DNA from 2 places in the Burkholderia aenigmatica genome. Region 2 is predicted to be linked to the other one. Evidence: predicted binding sites of a transcription regulator. Region 2 holds the regulator's gene; the other holds the start of a gene.
The links. The regulator FliA, encoded in region 2, starts transcription of late flagellar genes. The targets are predictions, from matches to a motif close to CTAAAGTTTNNNNNNNNNNNGCCGNTA.
Positions count from the first base shown of each region.

Region 1: the regulator FliA is predicted to act here: its motif matches at 3,152-3,178, upstream of flgK (flagellar hook-associated protein FlgK).

Region 1 covers NZ_CP184468.1:3,456,337-3,462,956, forward strand. The annotation lists gene flgL (flagellar hook-associated protein FlgL) at 1-1,140, opposite strand, end outside; gene flgK (flagellar hook-associated protein FlgK) at 1,158-3,095, opposite strand; gene ACN8ZM_RS16195 (flagellar brake protein) at 3,291-4,046, opposite strand; gene flgJ (flagellar assembly peptidoglycan hydrolase FlgJ) at 4,266-5,249, opposite strand; gene ACN8ZM_RS16205 (flagellar basal body P-ring protein FlgI) at 5,250-6,434, opposite strand; gene flgH (flagellar basal body L-ring protein FlgH) at 6,440-6,620, opposite strand, start outside.
Region 2 covers NZ_CP184468.1:230,153-236,772, reverse strand. The annotation lists gene ahcY (adenosylhomocysteinase) at 99-1,517, opposite strand; S-adenosyl-L-homocysteine riboswitch at 1,550-1,664, opposite strand; gene ACN8ZM_RS01055 (RNA polymerase sigma factor FliA) at 1,772-2,506, opposite strand; gene ACN8ZM_RS01050 (AAA family ATPase) at 2,529-3,347, opposite strand; gene flhF (flagellar biosynthesis protein FlhF) at 3,340-5,124, opposite strand; gene flhA (flagellar biosynthesis protein FlhA) at 5,121-6,620, opposite strand, start outside.

The DNA of each region.
Region 1 (6,620 bases), 420 kb from region 2:
GATCGTCGACACCATGTTGGTGCTCGTCAGGTCGGACAGGTTGCTGGTGATCTGCAGCGTGTTGGTCTGGTTCACCGCCTGCATCGCCTTGATTTCCTGCTCGCGTCCGCCGACCGACGCCTGCACGGTGAGGACGTTCGTCATCATGTTGTTCAGCTTCGTCGTGCCGGTGGTCATCGTGTTCGCGAGCGCGGTCGCGGCAGCCGTGTTGTTGCTGATCGGCGTCTTCAGCGCGGTGATCATCGAATCGAGCGCCGCGAACACGTCGGTGCCGGCTTTCGGCGCGGGCGTGACCGTGAACGTGTCGCCCGGCGCAGGCGTGCCCGACACGGGCACTGACAGGCCGTTGCCGAGCGCGATGGCCGAATCGGCCGTATACGGCTGCGCGGCGCCCGGGGTCGGCGGTACGACGGAGTTGTCGGTGACCGTATAGGTCGGCGCGGCAGCCGTGCCGCCGAACGTGATCGTGAACTGGTGCGTGTTGGTCGCGGCCGACGGGCTCGTGATCGACACCGCGCCGATCGTACCCGTGCCCGTGTTGTTCGCACCGGCGACCGGCACCGGCTGGCTGCCGAGCATCGGCACCGACAGGAACACGCTGGCGCCGCTGTCGCCCTGCGAGATCGCGCGCGTGTCGGCGATCTGCACCTGCCGCGAACCCGTGTCGCCGCTGTAGTTCACGCCGCCGCCCGGTGCGTTCGAGAACGGCGCCGTGGTCGACTGGAAGCCCGCGAACAGGTAGTTGCCCGCGCCGTCCGTCGAGTTCGCGAGCGTCAGCAACTGGTCGCGATAGCCCTGCAGCTGGGTCGACAGCGCCGCTCGGTCGCTGTCGGCCAGCGAGCCGTCGCCGGCATGTATCACGACCGAGTGAATGGTGTTCAGCAGGTCGTTGACGCTGAAGAGCGTCTGGTCTTCCTTCTGCAGCGACGACAGCGCGACGTTCTGGTTCGACGAATACTGCGACAGCGTCGCCGACGTCATCGACAGCTGCACCGCCTGCGCGGCGCCGAGCGGGTTGTCGGCCGGCGTCGACAGGCTCACGCCGCTCGAGATCTGCTGGTACAGCTGCGACAGCTGCGCCTGCTGGTCGCTCATCTGAGCGACGTTCATCTGGTAGAACTGGGTGGTGGAAATCCGCATCGCTTCGATCCCCGAAATCAGTTGAACAGGCCGAGCACGGTCTGGAACAGCGTCGCCGCCGTCTGGATCACCTTCGCGTTCGCCTGGTAAAGCTGCTGGTACTGCATCAGGTTGGCCGCTTCCTCGTTCTGGTTCACGCCCGACACCGACTGCTGCGCGGACGTGATCTGGCCGACCAGCGCGGTCTGCGCGGCGCTCGACGACTTCAGCTGGCTCGTCGTGTTGCCGATGCCGTTCACGTAGTTCGCGTACGCGCCCGTCAGCGTGGTCGAGCCGTTGCCGAACGATTTCGCGTTGACGAGCTTCGACAGCGCGAGCGCGTTGCTGCCGTCGTTGGTGCCGCCCGTGTTCGGCGCGACCGTGAACGTGTCGCCGGCCGTGGGCGTGCCCGACACCGTCACCGTGACGCCGGCCGTCAGCGTGATCGGCGAGCCGGCCTGGTACGCCTGCGGCGTGCCGGTGCTCGGCGGCGTGACGGAGTTGTCGGTGACCGTGTAGGTCGGGCTGGCGGTCGTGCCGCCCATCGTGATCGTGTAGTTGTGCGGGTTGGCCGCGGCGGTCGCGCTCGTGACCGACAGCGCGCCGATCGTGCCGGTGCCCGTGTTCGTCGCGGTGGCCGACGGCACGAACGGCGCCGCCGCCGCGATCGCGGAGCCGTTCGACGTCGCGAGGCCGAAGCCGTTCAGCGCGCCGCGCGTCGGCTGCACGGTGAACTTGTCGCCCGGCTGCATCTGCGTGCCGGCAGTGGTCGAGAAATTCAGTCCACCGAGCGAAACCGGCATCGGCCCCTGCTTCTGGTCGACCACCGTGCCGCTCGCGCGATCGGTCAGCGTGTAGTTCTTGCCGTCGAACGACAGCGTGTAGTCGCCGGTGGTCGGCTGCGACGCGTTCGCGAACGACACGGACAGCGCCGCGTTGCCGGTATTGCCCTGGTTCGCGTACGTGATCGGCGTGCCGGTCGTGAACAGGTTGCCGCCGACGTTGCCCGACAGGTCGAGGCCGAGCGCGTTCTGCGCGTTGACCTGCGCGGCGAAGCTGGTCGCGATCGCGCCAAGCTGGGCTTCGGCCGGATCGAGCGTCTGGCTGCGGAACGAGAGCAGGCCGCCGAGCGTGCCGCCCGACAGCGACGCGTCGGACAGGTACTGGTTCGGGCCCTGCGGGTTCGCGCCGGCGATGCCCTGCGACACGACGGTCAGCTCGCTCGGATCGGACGGCGACGTAACGGTCGCGAGCTGGTAGCTCTTGTCCGCGACGACGAGCGGCGTGCCGCCCGCGAGAAACACGCTGTAGCCGTCGCCGTTGCGCGCGACCTGCACGCCCGCGAGGTTCGACAGGTTCGACACCGCGAGGTCGCGCTGGTCCATCAGCTGGTTCGGCGGCTGGCCCTGGCTGCTCGCGGCCGAGATCTGCTGGTTCAGTTGCGCGATCTGCGCGGTGTACGCGTTGATCTGCGTCACGGTGCTCGTCAGCTGCGTGTTCACGCTCTGGCGCAGCGCGTCGTACTGCTGGCCGGCCGCCGTGATCTGGTTCGCGAGCGTCTGCGCATTGCTCATCGCGGTCTGCCGCACCGACGAGTCGGACGCGCTGTTCGCGACGTTCTGCAGCCCGGTGAAGTAGTTCGTGATCGCGGTCGAGATGCCGGCCGTCGGGCTGCCGACGTAGTTGTTCAGCTGCGTGACGAGCGAATACCACGTCGATAGCGCACCGCCCTGCGTCTGCGCGCCGTTCAGCTGGTCGCTCAGGTACTGGCTGTACTGCCGCTGCACGGTGGCGGTGTTCACGCCCTGCGGCAGGTAGCCGCTGCTCGTGTACTGGCCGCTCGCCTCGGCATAGACGGGGCGTTCGACCGAATAGCCCGGCGTCGCCGCGTTGCTGATGTTCTGGCCGGTCGTCGTGAGGCCCCAGAGCGCGGCATTCAGGCCGCTGACGCCGAGGTTCATGAGTGTGTTGGACATGCGCGATCCTGATGAGCCGGCCGCGCTGCGGCCGCCGGGTTGCGTGACTCCCGGTATAACGGCCGCGGATCGAAAAAATTGAGGAAAAAATGCGTGCGCGACGCGCGAGCGCGCGTCGCCGCTCGCAGCGGGCGGCCAACGGTGCCGCCAACGCTGCGCGGGCGGCCCCGGGCGGGGCCGGCCACTGCTTGCGCGTCAGGCCCGCGCGAGCGAGCGGCGCTTCATCTCGAGCTGCGTAATCAGCCGCTGCAGCGTGTTCTCCGCGCTGCCCGGCAGCGACAGGTAGCGAAAGCCGAGCTGGTAGCGCCGCGACCCGTTCGGCATCTGCGTCGAACGCTGCGACACGAGCTGCAGGTCGAGCGACAGCTTGCCGTGGCCGGTCAGTTCGAGCTCGACGTCGGGCAGCTGCGTGCCGACCTCGAGCGCCTCGACGCGTTCGTCGGCCGTGCGCAGCCCCACGCCGCCGAGCGACAGGTTATGCACCTCGAACAGGAAACTCTCGCCGTCCGGCAGCTTGCCGCGGCACAGGAACGGATCGACGATCGGCGCGTCGACGCGGAAATATTCGCGGCGCTGGATGCACATCAGCACGTCGGGGAAATCGGCGACGAACGCGGGCAGCCCCTCGTAGCGCGTCTCGCGCGGCGTGCCCGTGGAGAATTCGACGCGCACGCCCTCCGGCGCGGCCGCGAACGTGCAGTGCGACGCGCCGAGGATGCCGGCGTTCTGCTCCGACAGCGCACCCCAGTCGAACGTAAACGTCCGCTCACCGACATCCACCTCGAGCAGGCGCGTGACAAGCTGGCCGCCCGGATACTGGACGGTCAGGAAATCGCCGCGGTTGACGAGGTTGCGCAGCTGCACGCCGATTTCCAGCGGATTGCGGCGGGCATAGTCGGGCCCGGAGTGGCCTGCATCCAGGCTGGGGTCCGTCGACGTTTCGATATTCATGGCTAGCCGGTCTTTCTTGTCATGGGCGCCCGGGCAACCGGTGCGCAATAAAACCGGGCCAGAACGGGGGCCCGGTCGCAGGTCTCTCACACTTAGCGGCAGTGCTGACCGAAAGTTTAGATCGAATTGCGGATTTTTTTCGCGCAAACGTTGAAACCGCGCGCGGCGGGCTGCCGGGCGCGGTCCAGAGGGTACAACCGGCAATCGCCGACGGGTGCGTCAGCCGATCTGCTGCATGATCGAAATCAGCTTCTTCGCGTAGTTCGGGTCGGTCGCGTAACCGGCCTTCTGCATCCCGTGCGCGAAGCCTTCGACGCTGCGGCTCGCGCTCAGCACGCCCGAGTAGCGCGGGTTGTTCTTCAGCAGGTTCGCGTAATCGGTCATCGCATGCTCGTACGAATCGTACGCGCGGAATTTCGCGACCACGCGGCGCGGCGTGCCGTTCACGTATTCCGTCGTCAGCGCCGACACCGTGCGGCCGGTCCAGCCCTTGGTCGCCTTGATGCCGAACACGTTGTAGCTCGTCGAGCCATCGGTCGCGCGGATCTCGCGCTTGCCCCAGCCCGATTCGAGCGCCGCCTGGCCGACGATGAAGCGCGCCGGGATGCCGGTCGATGCGCTGGCCGCCTGCGCGGGGCCCGCGAGCCGGTCGACGAACGCGTCGGCGTCCTGCACGCCGCTCGCGCCTTTCAGCGGCGGCGTCAGCGCGCTGCCGGCCGAATAGCCGCGCGTACCGGCGAGCCCGCCGTTGTTCGCCGCGTTCGCGTAGGCCTTCGCCATCGCGTTCATCGCGGCGAGGCCGCCTTCGTTGCCGGACGCGCCGAGGCCGGCCGCGCCCATCGCGCCCGCGCCGACGTCAGCCGCCGTGTCGCTGCCCGCGCCCTGCCCCGCGTTGCGCATCAGCTGCTTCATCAGCGCGTCGGCGACGCCGATCCCGCGCGTCGACATCTGCTGCGCGAGCTGCTGGTCGAGCATCGACGTGTACAGCTTCGACGTGTGCGAATCGAACAGCCCGCCGTCGGGCGACGCGTCGCGCATGCTCTTGAGCATCATCTGCGTGAACATCGCGTCGAACTGGCCGGCGACCGCCTTCGCGCCGGCCTGCGGCGACTGCTTGGCCTGCGCGCGCAGCGCGTCGAAACCCTGCACGTCGAGCGCAAAGCGCTGCGTGAGGTCGTTCGCGTTCGGGAGAGAGGCTGCCATTTAGATGATCTCCAGGTCGGCGCGCAGCGCGCCGGCGGCCTTCATCGCCTGCAGGATCGACATCAGGTCCGCAGGCGTCGCGCCGAGCGTGTTCAGCGCCTTCACGACGTCGGCGAGATTCGCGCCGGCCGTCACCATCTTCAGCGCGCCGTTGTCCTGCTTCAGCTGGATCTGCGACTGCTGCGCCACCACCGTCTGCCCGTTCGAGAACGGCCCCGGCTGCGACACGACCGGCTGCGTGTTGACGACGACCGACAGGTTGCCGTGCGCGACCGCGCAGCTCTGCAGCGTGACCATCTGGTTCATCACGATCGAGCCGGTGCGCGCGTTCAGGATCACCTTCGCCGCGGCCTTGTCCGGGCTGACGTCGAGGTTCTGCAGCCGCGCCATGAACGCGACCTGCTGCGCCGAATCGGCCGGTGCGGCCAGCTGGATCGTGCGGCCGTCGAGCGCCGTGGCAGTGCCCGGGCCGAAGCTCGAATTGACCGCGGACACGATCCGCTGCGCGGTGCCGTAGTCCATGTCGTTCAGTTGCAGCTGCAGCACACCGTTCATCTGCGCGATCGCGTTCGGCACCGCGCGTTCGACGATCGCGCCGCCGACGATCCGGCCGGCCGCGAGCTGGTTCACCTGCACGCGGCTGCCGTTCGCGCTGGCGCCGGCGCCGCCGACCGCCATGTTGCCCTGCGCGAGCGCGTAGACCTGGCCATCGGCGCCTTTCAGTGGCGTCAGCAGCAGCGTGCCGCCGCGCAGGCTTTTCGCGTTGCCGAGCGACGACACGGTGACGTCGAGCGCCTCGCCCGGCCGCGCGAACGGCGGCAGCGTGGCGGTCACCATCACGGCCGCGACGTTCTTCAGCTGCATGTTGCTCAGCGACGACGGGCCGCCGTTCGCCGAACCGTTGTTGATCGAGATGCCGAGGTTCGCGAGCATGTTCGCGAGCGTCTGCGTCGTGAACGGCGTCTGCATCGTCTGGTCGCCCGTGCCGTCGAGACCGACGACGAGGCCATAGCCGATCAGCGGGTTGTCGCGCACGCCCTGGATCTGCGCGAGGTCCTTCAGGCGTTCCGCATGCGCGGGCGCCGCGCCGAGCATGCAGGCCGCGGCCACGGCCGCGAACGCGACGGCGAGCCGCGCGGCGGCATGCGCGCGGGCCGACAGGCGGTTGAACAGGGTCTTCTGCATCGTCATCACCACGGCGCGATGTTGAGGAAGAAGCGCTGCAGCCAGCCCATCGTCTCGGCTTCGTTGATGTAGCCCTTCGACGAGTATTCGATCTTCGCGTCGGCGACCTGCGTCGAGTAGACGGAGTTCGCACCCGAGATCGTGTTCGGGTTCACGACCCCCGAGAAGCGCACGAATTCGTTGCCC
Region 2 (6,620 bases):
CCGAAGGCGCGCCGCGGCAGCCGGCGATCCGCGCCGTGCCGCCGTACCGTGGGCGCGTCGGCGACGCGCGCACGGCACCGCGGCAGCGGCGCATCGGATCAGTAGCGGTAGTGGTTCGGCTTGAACGGGCCTTCCTTCGCGACGCCGATGTACGAAGCCTGTTCGTCCGACAGCACGGACAGGTTCGCGCCGATGCGCGCGAGGTGCAGGCGCGCGACCTTTTCATCGAGGTGCTTCGGCAGCACGTACACCTTGTTCTCGTACTCGGCGCCGCGCACGAACAGCTCGATCTGCGCGAGCGTCTGGTTCGCGAACGAGTTCGACATCACGAACGACGGGTGACCGGTCGCGCAGCCGAGGTTCACGAGGCGGCCTTCCGCCAGCAGGATCACGCGCTTGCCGTCCGGGAAGATGATGTGGTCGACCTGCGGCTTGATGTTTTCCCACTGGTACTGGCGGGTCGACGCGACGTCGATTTCCGAGTCGAAGTGACCGATGTTGCAGACGATCGCGTTGTGGCGCATCGCCTTCATGTGATCGTGGCCGATCACGTGGAAGTTGCCGGTCGCCGTCACGAAGATGTCGGCCTTGTCGGCCGCGTATTCCATCGTCACGACGCGGTAGCCTTCCATCGCCGCCTGCAGCGCGCAGATCGGGTCGATTTCGGTGACCCACACGGTAGCGCCGAGGCCGCGCAGCGATTGCGCGCAGCCCTTGCCCACGTCGCCGTAGCCCGCGACGACCGCGACCTTGCCCGCGATCATCACGTCGGTCGCGCGCTTGATACCGTCGACCAGCGATTCACGGCAGCCGTACAGGTTGTCGAACTTCGACTTCGTGACCGAATCGTTCACGTTGAACGCCGGGAACGGCAGGCGGCCGTCCTTTTCCATCTGGTACAGGCGGTGCACGCCGGTCGTGGTTTCTTCGGTCACGCCCTTGATGTGCGCGAGGCGCGTCGAGTACCAGGTCGGGTCCGCGTCGAGGTGCGTCGCGATCGACTTGTACAGCGCGACTTCTTCCTCGTTGGTCGGCTTCGCGATCACCGAACGGTCCTTCTCGGCCTTCGCGCCGAGGATCAGCAGCAGCGTTGCATCGCCGCCGTCGTCCAGGATCATGTTCGCGAATTCGCCGTTCGGCCATTCGAAGATGCGGTGCGAGAACTCCCAGTATTCGTCGAGCGACTCGCCCTTGAACGCGAACACCGGCGTGCCGGATTCGACGATCGCGGCCGCTGCGTGGTCCTGCGTCGAGAAGATGTTGCACGAGGCCCAGCGGACGTCCGCGCCGAGCGCCTTCAGCGTCTCGATCAGCACGCCCGTCTGGATCGTCATGTGCAGCGAACCGGCAATGCGCGCGCCCTTCAGCGGCTGCTGCGCCTTGTATTCGTCGCGGATCTGCACGAGGCCCGGCATTTCGGTCTCGGCAATGTTCAGTTCCTTGCGGCCCCAGCCGGCCAGCGCCATGTCGGCGACGACGTAATCGTTGGAAGCTTTGGAATCGATAATGGCGTTCATCACGCCCTCCTTTCTAAAAAGTTTCTAGATTGGTGACGTGAGCGCCGTTCAGGAAGCGGAGCCGGCGCGCATGCGCCGCACGGCTGCTTGGTGAAGCCTTCCGAGCCTGGCGAGCCGGAATGGCCCGTCGCAACGCTCCTCGGAAAACGGAGGGGATTGTAGCAAATCGGCGCGCGGAATGCGCAAGCGCCGCACACACGGCACTCACCCGGCCCAAGCGCGCGGCGTCGGCGCGCGCGGCCGTCAGGAAAGGGTCAGGACTCCGCGCCGACCCACGCCTGTTCGCGCAGCCGCGCGCGCAGGCGCGCGACGGCCTGGCTGTGCAGCTGGCACACGCGCGATTCGCTCACTTCGAGCACCGCGCCGATCTCGCGCAGATTCAGACCCCGTTCGTAGTACAGCGACATCAGCAGCTTCTCGCGCTCCGGCAGCCGCTCGATCGCCTCGACGAGCGCTTCGCGCAGGTGTTCGTCGAGCAGCGCCGACAGCGGATCGGCGTGATCGACGCGGTAGCGGTCGAGGAACGGCTCGTCGTCGGCCGCGCGGTCGAAATCCTCGTAATAGATCAGCTGGCTGCCGTGCAGGTCCTGCAGCATCCCCTGGTATTCGTCGAGCGGCATGTTCAGGTGCTGCGCGATCTCGGTCTCGCTCGCCGAGCGGCCGAGATGCTGCTCGACCTGGTGCACCGCGTGCTCGACCTCGCGCGACGTCTTGCGCAGGCTGCGCGGCAGCCAGTCGTTGCTGCGCAGCTCGTCGAGCATCGCGCCGCGGATGCGCTGGGTCGCGTAGGTCTCGAACTGCGCGCCCTGGTCTTCCTTGTAGCGGCCGGCCGCGTCCATCAGGCCGATCATGCCGGCCTGGATCAGGTCGTCGAGGTCGACGCTCGCCGGCATCTTCGCGACGAGCTGCAGCCCGAGGCGTCGCACGAGCGGCGCATATTGCGCGAGCACGTCGGCCTGGGACATCTTTCCTTGAGCGTTGTACATCATGGCTCTCTCCTTCCGGTGGCGCTCACGCGGCGTGTGCCGCGCCCGCCTCATACGACGGCTTGCCGCCCGCGTGCACGGCGCGGCCCGCACCCGAACGCGGGCGCATCGGCCAGTACAGCAGGTCGGCGGCAATCTGCCGGTAGTCGCGCGCGGCAGCCGACGACGGGAACGCATCGACCACGGCCCGCGTCAGTTCGCGCGCATGCTCGACGAGCGGATCGGCGCTCACGCAGCCCGCGTCGGCGATCGACACGGTCAGGTAGCGGCTCGCGACGCCCGCGAGGTTGTCGAACGCGACCTTCGCGTCCGCATGGCTGCCGACGTGATTGGTCAGCACGCGGAACTGCGCGAACGCATGCGCGAAATGCAGCCGCTTCATGCACGCGTACGCCTCGGTGATCGCCTGCGCGGCGACCCGCGTGACGACCAGCACGTCGTGCGCTTCGCGCGCCAGCGCCGAGAACGCGCCGTCAGCGCCGAGCTGCGCGTCGACGAGGACGATGTCGGCCGGGCCGTCGATGAAATCGCTGAGCTGCGCGTCGGTATAGCCGGTGCGCGCGAGCCGCGCGGCGGCGCACAGGCCGAAGCCGGCCGCCACCCGCGTGCGCTCGCCGTCGCGCAGCCACGCGCCCGCCAGCGTCGCGCTGGCCGATTGCACGTCGGCGCGCTCGTCGACGACGAGCACGTCCTTGCCGAGCGACGCGAGCGCCGCCGCCAGGTTCACGACGGTGGACGTGCAGCCGACCCCCGCCGGCCCGCCCGTCACCGCGACGATGCGCGACGCGCGCCCGGCCAGCAGGCGCCGCAGCCCTTCGGCCTGATCGATGATTCGTTTATCCAAATCGCACCTCGTGCAGCTCGGCGGTGGAACGTGCGGTCAATGCGGAAAGCAGCGTCGGCATGTCCTCGTCTTGCGGCACGAAGGGCGAGCCGTCGCGCGGTACGCAGAACGCGCTCTTCAGCAGGAAGCGGGTCGATGCGACGTACAGGTTCTCCGGCACCTTCTGGCCGGTCGACACGTAGTGGACCGGCAGCTTGTAGCGGATCACGGTGTCGAGCACGCCGCCGAGGTGGGTCGCCTCGTCGAGCTTCGTCAGGATGCAGCCGGCCAGGTCCGGATGCTCGCCCGCGCTGCGGTACGCCTGCACGACTTCGTTGAGCGTGTCGCCATGGCTCGTCGCGTTGAGCAGCAGCAGGCGCTGCACCGGGGCGTTCGCGCCGTGCAGCATCGCGATCTGGTCGGAAACCGCGCGGTCGCGCTGGCTCATGCCGATCGTGTCGATCAGCACGATGTGCTTGTTGCGCAGCTCGGACAGCGCGAGCGCGAGGTCGCCGGCATCCTTCACCGCGTGCACCGGCACGCCGAGGATCTTGCCGAAGATGCGCAGCTGCTCGTGGCCGCCGATCCGGTAGCTGTCGGTGGTCAGCAGCGCGACCTTGCTCGCGCCGAAGCGCATCACGCAGCGCGCGGCCAGCTTCGCGGTGGTGGTGGTCTTGCCGACGCCCGTCGGCCCCATCAGCGCAAACACGCCGCCGCGCTCCATCAGCGCGTCCTCGCTGTCGAGCACCGGCAGGTTCGCCGCGAGCACCGACTGCGCCCATTCGGCGGCCTGTTCGAAGGTCTGCGCGTCGTCGCCGGCCGGCAGGTTGTCGACCAGCATCCGCACGAGCTGCGCGGAGAAACCAGCCGCGAACAGGTGCTTCGTCAGCGCGCCATGCACGGCGCTGCGACGCTGGCGGTCGTGCCACATCAGGCTGTCGAACTGCTCTTCCATCATCCCGCGCAGTTCGCCGAGCTCCTGCATCACCGTATCGTTGACGATCCGCTCGATGCGCGACTTCACCGCATCGGCCACCACGGCGGCCGCGTCGGCGGACAGGCGCGTGCGCTCGGCCGCCTTCGCGGCATGCGCCGCGCTCGTGTTCGTATCGGGCGCGCGGGGGGCGGGGGCCGGCATCCGGCGTTCGGCGTCGCGCACGATGTCGCGTGCCCATTCAGGCGGCGTCGCGCTCGCGGCGGCCTGCGGGGCAGGCGCGCTCGCTTGCGGCGCGGCGGGCGTCGCCTGCGCACGCGCCATCAGCGCGTCGCGCTGCTGCGTCAGGCGCTTCGCGTGCTCGACCAGCCACGGCGCGGGTTCGGAAGCCGCGGCCGGCGCGCTGGAAACGGGGGCGGCGGAAGACGGTGTGGCCGCCGCCGGCGTACCGGCCTGCGGGTCGCCACCCGACACGTCCACATCGATCGCCGAAGCTTGTGCGGCTGCCGCCTCGTCCGCATCGGCGCTGGCGCCGAACACCGACGAGAACACGTCCGGCAGCCCGCCTTCGCCCGCTGCATACGGATTGACGGCCGGGCGGGCCAGCGCCGCGCCCGGGCGCGACACGATGCCCGGCACCGCGGCGGCCGGCACGGATTCCAGCGCGCGCGAGGTGGCAAGGCGCGGCCGCGCCGCGGCCGGCGGCGTCACCGCGGCCAGGTCCGAATCGGCGAGTGCCACGATTTCGACGCTGCCGTCATCGAGCGTGCGGTTCGACAGCACGACCGCGTCGGCGCCGAGTGCCTCGCGCACGAGACGAAGGGCGTCGCGGCTCGTTGCGCCGGTGAATTTGCGAATGTTCAAGCGGAACCCCCGATGACGTTAACGACTTTGATCGTGCGTGTGTCCGGCACTTCGGCATACGACAGCACTTTCAATTGCGGCAGGCTGCGGCGCAGGAAGCGCGCGAGCATCGCGCGCAGCGCGTGCTGCACGAGCAGCACGGGCGGCAGCCCGAGATTCTGTTGACGCAGCATCGCCTGTTGCGTGCCGGTCAGAAGGTTGTGCGCGAGGCCGGGCTCGAGGCCCGGGTTCGCGCCGGTGGCGAGCGCCTGCGACAGCACGCGCTCGAGATTCGAATCGAGGCCCATCACCTGCATCTCGCCCGCGCCCGGATACCACTGCTGCGTGATCGCGCGGCCGAGCGCGAGCCGCACCGCGGCCGTGATCTCGAACGCGTCGCCGCGGCCTGCGTGTTCGGACACGGCCTCGAGGATCGTGCGCATGTCGCGGATCGGCACGCCTTCCTCGAGCAGGTTCTGCAGCACTTTCTGCAGCGTCGTCAGCGAGATCGTCTTCGGCACGAGGTCCTCGACGAGCGACGGCGCGTCCTTGCCGGTGCGCTCGACGAGCGCCTGCACTTCCTGGCGGCCGAGCAGCTCGGCCGCGTGCTGGACGACCAGATGGTTCAGGTGCGTCGCGACGACCGTGCTCGCGTCGACCACCGTGTAGCCGTACACCTGCGCCTGTTCGCGCATCGCGACGTCGATCCACACGGCCGGCAGCCCGAACGCGGGATCCTGCGTGACGGCGCCCGGCAGCGCGGCCGTCACCTGGCCGGGGTTGATCGCGAGCCACTGGCCCGGGAACACTTCGCCGACGCCGATCTCGACGCCTTTCAGCGCGATCCGGTACGCGTTCGGCCGCAGTTCGAGGTTGTCGCGAATATGGATCACCGGCGGCAGGAAGCCGATTTCCTGCGCGAATTTCTTGCGGATGCTCTTGATGCGCTTGAGCAGCTCGCCGTCGCTGTTCTTGTCGACGAGCGGAATCAGCCGGTAGCCGACTTCCAGCCCGAGCGGATCGATCAGCTGCACGTCGTCCCAGGTCGCCTCGTGGCTGTCCGACGGCAGCACGGCGGGCGGCGCGATGTCGGTCACGTCGCCGGCCGCCTTGCGGGCCGCCGCGCGCTTGGTCTGCGTGCGGGCCAGCCAGATTGCGCCGCCGCCGAGCGCGAGGAACGCGAAGTGCGGCATGCCGGGGATCAGCCCCATCAGCACGATGATCGCGCCCGTGATGGTCAGCACGCGCGGGTTCGTGAACAGCTGGCCGGTGATCTGCGTGCCGATGTCCTCGTCGGTCGCGACGCGCGACACGATCACGCCGGCCGCGGTCGAGATCACGAGCGACGGGATCTGCGCGACGAGGCCGTCGCCGATCGTCAGCAGCGTGTAGTTCGTGCCGGCCGCGGCGAACGTCATGTCGTGCTGGACCATCCCGACGATCAGCCCGCCGATCACGTTGATCGCCATGATGATCAGGCCGGCGATCGCGTCGCCGCGCACGAACTTCGACGCGCC